One region of the Xanthomonas medicagonis genome, then DNA from elsewhere that is predicted to be linked to it. Evidence: predicted binding sites of a transcription regulator. Region 1 holds the regulator's gene; the other holds the start of a gene.

What was found. Region 1 encodes FliA, which starts transcription of late flagellar genes. Its sites were predicted from a motif close to TAAAGTTTNNCNNNCNNNGGCCGATAA; they were not measured.
Region 2: the regulator FliA is predicted to act here: its motif matches at 1,259-1,285, upstream of AB3X07_RS04925 (methyl-accepting chemotaxis protein).

Annotation. Positions count from the first base shown of each region.
Region 1 covers NZ_CP162488.1:2,784,834-2,788,204, reverse strand. The annotation lists gene AB3X07_RS11775 (chemotaxis protein CheA) at 1-539, opposite strand, end outside; gene AB3X07_RS11770 (protein phosphatase CheZ) at 544-1,155, opposite strand; gene cheY (chemotaxis response regulator CheY) at 1,156-1,548, opposite strand; gene AB3X07_RS11760 (RNA polymerase sigma factor FliA) at 1,566-2,315, opposite strand; gene AB3X07_RS11755 (MinD/ParA family ATP-binding protein) at 2,312-3,196, opposite strand; gene flhF (flagellar biosynthesis protein FlhF) at 3,183-3,371, opposite strand, start outside.
Region 2 covers NZ_CP162488.1:1,147,764-1,151,134, reverse strand. The annotation lists gene AB3X07_RS04925 (methyl-accepting chemotaxis protein) at 1-1,226, opposite strand, end outside; gene AB3X07_RS04920 (BCCT family transporter) at 1,558-3,135, shown strand; gene ggt (gamma-glutamyltransferase) at 3,199-3,371, opposite strand, start outside.

The DNA of each region.
Region 1 (3,371 bases):
GGCGGCGGCTGCAGCGCCTGCGGCGTGGCCGCGGGCGGCGCGTCGCCATGCAACTGGTCCAGCAGCGCCTCGAATTCGTCGTCGTCGATCAGGTCGTCGCCGGCGCCCGCGGCCTTGGCCGGCGCGGCGGCGGGCTTGGCCGCCACCACCGCCGTCTCTTCGCCGCTGGTGGCGAACTGCGCGATCAGCGACGCCGGCGCGCGCGGCGGTTCGTTGCCGCTGCCGAACGCGTCGAGCATCGACTGCAGGTAGTCCAGCGACTGCTGCGCGGCGTCGAAGTGCCGTGCCTGCAGGGTGGCCTGGCCGGCGCGGGCCTGGCCGAGGGTGTCCTCGGCGGCGTGGCACAGCTCCACCATCGGGGTGATCGCCAGGAAGCCGGCGCCGCCCTTGAGCGTGTGGAAGCCGCGGAACACCGCGTTGAGCTGGCCGCTGTCCTCGGGCGCCTGCTCCAGCGACACCAATTGCTCGCCGAGCCGGTCCAGGATCTCCTGGGCCTCGATGATGAAGTCGGCAGCGATGTCGTCGGGTACGGCGCTCATAAAATTACAGTCCCAGTCCTGACAAAAGGTCGTCGGCGTCGTTCTGCGACACGCCGTGACGGTCCAGTCCGGCCAGCGCGGGGCCGGCCAGGCCGCCGTCGGCCTTCTTGTTGTCGTCCTTCGGCGGCAGTCCCAGCGCGCCGAAGCCTTCGTGCACGCGGCGCACGATGGTGGCGACGCGGCGGATGATCTGCCCGGTCAGGTCCTGGAAGCTCTGCGCCAGGGCCATCTCGGTGAGGTTGTGGCGGATCTTGTCGAGGATCTCGCTCTGGTCGCCGCTGAGGCCGCCGGCGCTGAGCTGGTTGGCCAGCGCGCGGCATTCCTCGGCCAGGTCCAGGGTGCGGTGGCTGGCCTGTTCGGTCATCTCCACCACGTGGTCCAGGCGCGAGCAGGCGTCGTCCAGTTCGCCGGCCTCGCTGGGCACCACCGGCAGTTCGCCGAGCGCCTGGCCCAGGTCGCGGGCGAGCCGGCTCAGGCCCTGCATCATCGGTCGCGTGCGCCAGGCGGCGAGGGTGTCGATCTCCCTGCGCCAGCCGGCCTCGTCGCCGTTCTCCAGCGCGTCCAGGGCGCCTTGCAGGCGTTCGATCAGGGCGGTACGTTCGGCGGTGGCTTCCATTTAGGCGGTCGCTCCCAGACGTTCGAAGATCTTGCCCAGCTTCTCCTGCAGCGTCTGCGCGGTGAACGGCTTGATGATGTAGCCGTTCACGCCGCACTGCGCGGCCTCGATGATCTGCTCGCGCTTGGCCTCGGCGGTCACCATCAGCACCGGCAGGTGCTTGAGCTTGTCGTCGGCGCGGATGTTGCGCAGCAGGTCGATGCCGGTCATGCCGGGCATGTTCCAGTCGGTGACCACGAACTCGAACGGTGCCGAGCGCAGCGCGGCGAGGGCGCTGTTGCCGTCTTCGGCCTCGGCGGTGTTGGTGAAGCCCAGATCGCCGAGCAGATTCTTGACGATGCGTCGCATCGTCGAGAAATCGTCCACGATCAAAATCCGCATGTTCTTGTTCACCGCTTACTCCTTGGGTCTTATTCTTCGTCTTCCAGGCCGGCGTCGGCCGCTTCGAACGCCTTGAGGCGCCCGCGCAACCGGACCGTGGCCTGGCCGTGGATCTGGCACACGCGCGACTCGCTGACACCGAGCACCGCGCCGATTTCCTTCAGGTTCAGTTCCTGCTCGTAGTACAGCGACAGCACCAGCTGCTCGCGTTCGGGCAACTGCGCGATCGCCTTGCCCAGCTCGCGGCCGAATTCGCTGCGTTCCAGCATCTGCTGCGGATTGGGGCCGCCCTTGGCGATGGTGTCCAGTTCGCCATGGTCCTCGACCCGCGACTCCAGGCTCAGCACCTGGCCGCGTGCGGCATCTTCCATCAAGCGCAGGTATTCGGGAAGCGGCATGTCCATCGCCGCGGCCACTTCGTTGGCGGCGGCGGCGCGGCCGGTGCTCTGCTCGATCTTGCGGATCGCCGAGGCGGCGTCGCGGGCGCGGCGGTGCACCGAGCGCGGCACCCAGTCGCCGCGGCGGATCTCGTCGATCATCGAGCCGCGGATGCGGATCGAGGCGTAGGTCTCGAACGAGGCGCCCTGGTCGGCATCGTAGCTGCGCGAGGCCTCGATCAGGCCGATCATGCCGGCCTGGATCAGGTCGTCGATCTCGACGCTGGCCGGCAGCCGCGCCGCCAGGTGGTGGGCGATGCGCCGCACCAGGTCCGAATGCTGGGTGATGTAGTCGTTGGCGCTGTTGCGCTGCACGGCGCGGTACTGGGCGGCGGCGTTCATGCGGCGACCCCCCGCTGGATGATCCGTTCGACGAAGAACTCGACGTTGCCGCGCGGCGCGGTCGGGGCCTGCCAGCGCGCGGTGCGGCGGGCGATCTCGGCGATCGCCTGCGCCGACGGGCTGGACGGGTAGGCCTTGACCACCGGCTGCTGGCGCTGCACCGACAGGCGCAGCCAGTCGTCCTGCGGCACGCAGCCCAGGTAGTTCAGCGACACGTCGCCGAGGAACTTCTCGCACACCCGGCTCAGCTTGTCGTACAGCAGGCGGCCTTCGTTGAGGTCGCGGACCATGTTGGCCACGATCTGCACCCGGTCCACGCCGCGTTCGCGCGAGAGCACCTTGATCAGGGCGTAGGCGTCCGTGATCGAGGCCGGTTCGTCGCAGACCACCACCACCGCGTCCTGCGCGGCCTGGCAGAAGGTCAGCACGCTGTCGGTGATGCCGGCTGCGGTGTCGATGATCATCACGTCGAGCTCGCGCTGCAGCTCGGAGAACACGTTGACCAGGCCGACGTGCTGCGCCGGCGGCAGTTCGGCCATGTGCCGGCGGCCGGAGGCGGCGGGCACCACCATCAGGCCGTTGGGCATGTCGATCAGCACCTCTTCCAGGGTGCAGCGCCCGGCGACCAGGTCGGCGAGGGTGAACTTGGGGGTCAGCCCGAGTAGCACGTCGACGTTGGCCAGGCCGAGGTCGGCGTCCAGCAGCAGGGTGCGCTTGCCCATGTCGGCCAGCGCCATGGACAGGTTGACCGAGATGTTGGTCTTGCCGACGCCGCCCTTGCCGCCGGTCACGGCGATGGTGCGCACCGGGCCCAGCGGCTCGCTGCGCGTTGCCGACAGGGGGAAGGCATTGGTCAGGTTGACGTAATCACGCGACGGCATGGGTCTGCTCCGGAGTACAGGGCTTATCGGCAGCGCGCCGCAAATCTTCAAGGCGCAATACCAGGCTGGCGGCGTTGGCGCGGTGCAGGTCGTCCGGCACGCGCTGACCATCGGTCACCCAGGTGATGGGAAGCCGGTGGTCCGCGACCACCGACAGGGCACTGCCAAACCGCCC
Region 2 (3,371 bases), 1.6 Mb from region 1:
CTGCGACTGAGTCCGACCACGTGCTCGACCGCGCGATCGATGCCACCGATCTCCTCGCCTTGCGCGGCGACGCGGGTGGCCACGGTCTCCATCGCCGCACTGGCGCGCCCGAGCAGCTCGCCGATGCCGCCGAGCACCTGCTCGGTGCGCTGCGCCGAGGCGGCGCTCTCGTTCAGCGCGCTGCCGGTCTCGCCGATGATGGTGCGCACGTCGCGCGCCGCGGCGCCGGCCTGCTCGGCCAGGCGCCGGATTTCGCTGGCGACCACGGCGAAGCCGCGCCCGGCGGGGCCGGCGTGCACCGCCTCGATGCTGGCGTTGATCGACAGGATGTTGGTCTGGAACGCGACCGCGTCGATCACCGCGATGACCTCGCTGGCGCGCGCCGAACGCCGTTCCACTTCGCGCATCGCCTGGCCCAGCGCGCGCGCCGCGTCCACGCCCTGGCGCGCGCTGTCGTCGGCGCTGGCCGCCACCGCGATCACCGCACGCAGTTCCTGGTTCATCTCCTGCAGCCCCTGCAGCAGTCGGCGGGTGGTCGCCACCACTGTCTGCAAGGCGTCCATCTGGGTCTGCGATTGCCGCGCCAGCTCGTCGTTCTCCGCGACCACGTGCGGCACGTCGGCGGCGATCTGCAGCGACAGCGCGACCGCCTGGCGGATCGCCTCGGCGAGATTGCCGAACCCGGCCGACAGGCGCCGGCCGGCCATCGCTTCGGTCTCCTGCGGCAACAGCGGCGTGTGCAGGCCCAGGTCCAGGTCGCAGCCGGTCAGGCGCTCGCCGACGCGCTCCAGCAATGCCTGCGCCTGCGCGCCGGCCTGCAGTCGCTGCGCCAGCGCCTGCAACGCCGGGCTGGTCGCGCCCTGCGTCTGGCCGGCGCCGAGCAGGGCGACGTCGCGCAGCAGCGTGGCGGTCTCCGCGTGCGGCAGCGACAGCAGCCAACCGTCGCCGTCGCGATCGCGCTGGTAGCGCACCCGCCGCGCCGGGTCGTCGTTGGACGCCAGCCAACTGCCTTCGCTGCCGACCAGCGCCGCCAGCGGCAGGCCCCAGACCGCCTCGCAGGGTTCGCCCAGCAGGGCGTCGCCCTGCAGTCCGAGCAGATCCAGCGCGGCACGGTTGGCGGCGCTCACGCGCCCCTGTTGGTCCAACCTGAGCAGCGCCACCGGCGCATCCGGCAAGGCCGCGGCATGCCCGGCATCGGCGCCTGGGCTGCGTGTGAACAACGCCATCGTCTTCCCCCTCCAGGAATCCTTCCGCCATGGTATCGGCCGCCGCCGCGCAAGCTGAGCGGGCGGGTGCGCAACCGGGACCGGCGTCATGCCCGCCGCCTTGCGCGTTCAGGCACGACGCTGGCACAGGACGGCCCGCCTCCCGCTCCGACACCGCGGCACGGCACGGCAACACGCCGGGCACAGCCTGCGCAGCGCGCCATAACGGCCTCGTGACGGTGAGCCCGGTATGGTCCCCGCCCCGCAGCAGGCACGACGGCGGCCGCGGCGTAGCGCCAGCGCGTGTTGCGCCGGCGCCCTCTCGCGCTTCCCGACCGGAGACTCTCCTGCCATGGTGTTCCGCATTTCCATCGCGCTGGTGGCCCTGCTGGTGCTGATCGCCGGGCTCGCCCCCGGCCCGTTCAACGCAGTGGTGCAGACCGCGCTGGCCGACGTGATCCGCAGCGCCGGCTGGTTGTACCTGCTGATCGTGTTCCTGACCCTGAGCTTCCTGCTGTACTTGGCGTTCGGCCGCTTCGGCAACCTGCGCATCGGCGGCGAAGATGCCGAACCCGATTTCTCCCGCGCCAGTTGGCTGTCGATGCTGTTCGCCGCCGGCATGGGCATCGGGCTGGTGTTCTGGGGCGCGGCCGAGCCGATCTCGCATTTCCTCAAGCCGCCGGAAGGGCTGGCGCCGGAGAGCATGCAGGCGGCGCGCGCGTCGATGCGCTATGCCTTCTTCCACTGGGGCCTGCATCCCTGGGCGATCTACGGGCTGATCGGCCTGGCGATGGCCTGGTTCCAGTACAACCGCAACGGCCGCGGGCTGATCAGCGACATCCTGCAGCCGGTCATCGGCCGCCATCATCGCGGCTGGATCGGGCAGAGCGTGAACATCGCCGCGGTGGTCGCCACCGCGGTCGGCGTGGCGACCACGCTGGGCTTCGGCACCATCCAGATCGCCGCCGGCGTGCAGCGCGTGTTCGGCGTGCACGCGGGGTTGCCGTTGCAGATGACGGTGATCGCCGTGGCCTTCGTGCTGTACATGATCTCCACCAGCACCGGCGTGGAACGCGGCATCAAGTGGCTGTCCAACATCAACCTGGCGCTGGCGGCACTGTTGCTGGCCGCCGTGCTGGTGCTCGGTCCCACCGGCTTCATCTTCGACACCTTCACCACCACGCTGGGCACCTACCTCAACCAGCTGGTGACGATGAGCCTGCGCATGTCGCCGTTCTCCGGCGATCGCTGGGTGGCCGACTGGACCATTTTCTATTGGGCCTGGTGGATCGCCTGGGCGCCGTTCGTCGGCTCGTTCATCGCCCGCGTCTCGCGCGGCCGCAGCGTGCGCGAATTCGTCGTCGGCGTGGTGCTCGCGCCGACCCTGCTCGGCTTCCTGTGGTTCTCGGTGTTCGGCGGTACCGCGCTGTGGTCGCAACTGTTCGGCCACGTCGACATGCTGCAGGCGCTGCACAACGGCTACGAGACAGTGTTGTTCACCCTGTTCGACAGCCTGCCGGGATCGCTGCTGCTGTCGAGCGTGGCGCTGTTGCTGCTGATGATCTTCTTCGTCAGTTCCGCCGATTCGGCGGTGCTGGTGCTGGCCAGCATGTCCACCGACGAGGCCGGCGACCCGCCGCTGGCGCGCAAGCTGGTGTGGGGCGTGGCGGTGGCGCTGATCGCGGCGGTACTGTTGCTGGCCGGCGGCCTGGACGCGCTGCAGGGCGTGATCACCATCGCCGCGTTGCCGTTCGCCTTGCTGATGGTGCTGGTGATCGTGTCGCTGTACCGCGTGCTCGATGCCGAATCCAACCGCCAACACCGCCAGGCGCAACGCGCCCGGCACATGATCGAGGCCTGGATCGCGCGCGAGCAGGCGGCGCAGGGCGCCACCGGCGATGAGACGGCGGGCGCGCGGGAGCCGCGCTGATCGCAGGCGCCGCTTGCCGTCGGCCGCGGCAGCGGGCCGCCGGCGACGGCGTGCCGGCCGGACTCAGTAGCCGGCGGCCTGCCCGTCCTTGCGGCTTTCCGAAGCGCCGTAATACACGCCGCTGACCGGATCGCGAGCGATCGCCTGGTAGCCGCCGTAGGGACCATCGGCGAAGATCACCCGATGGCCCTTGCGCATCAGTTCGCGGATGGTGTCGTAGGAAAACCCGGTCTCCA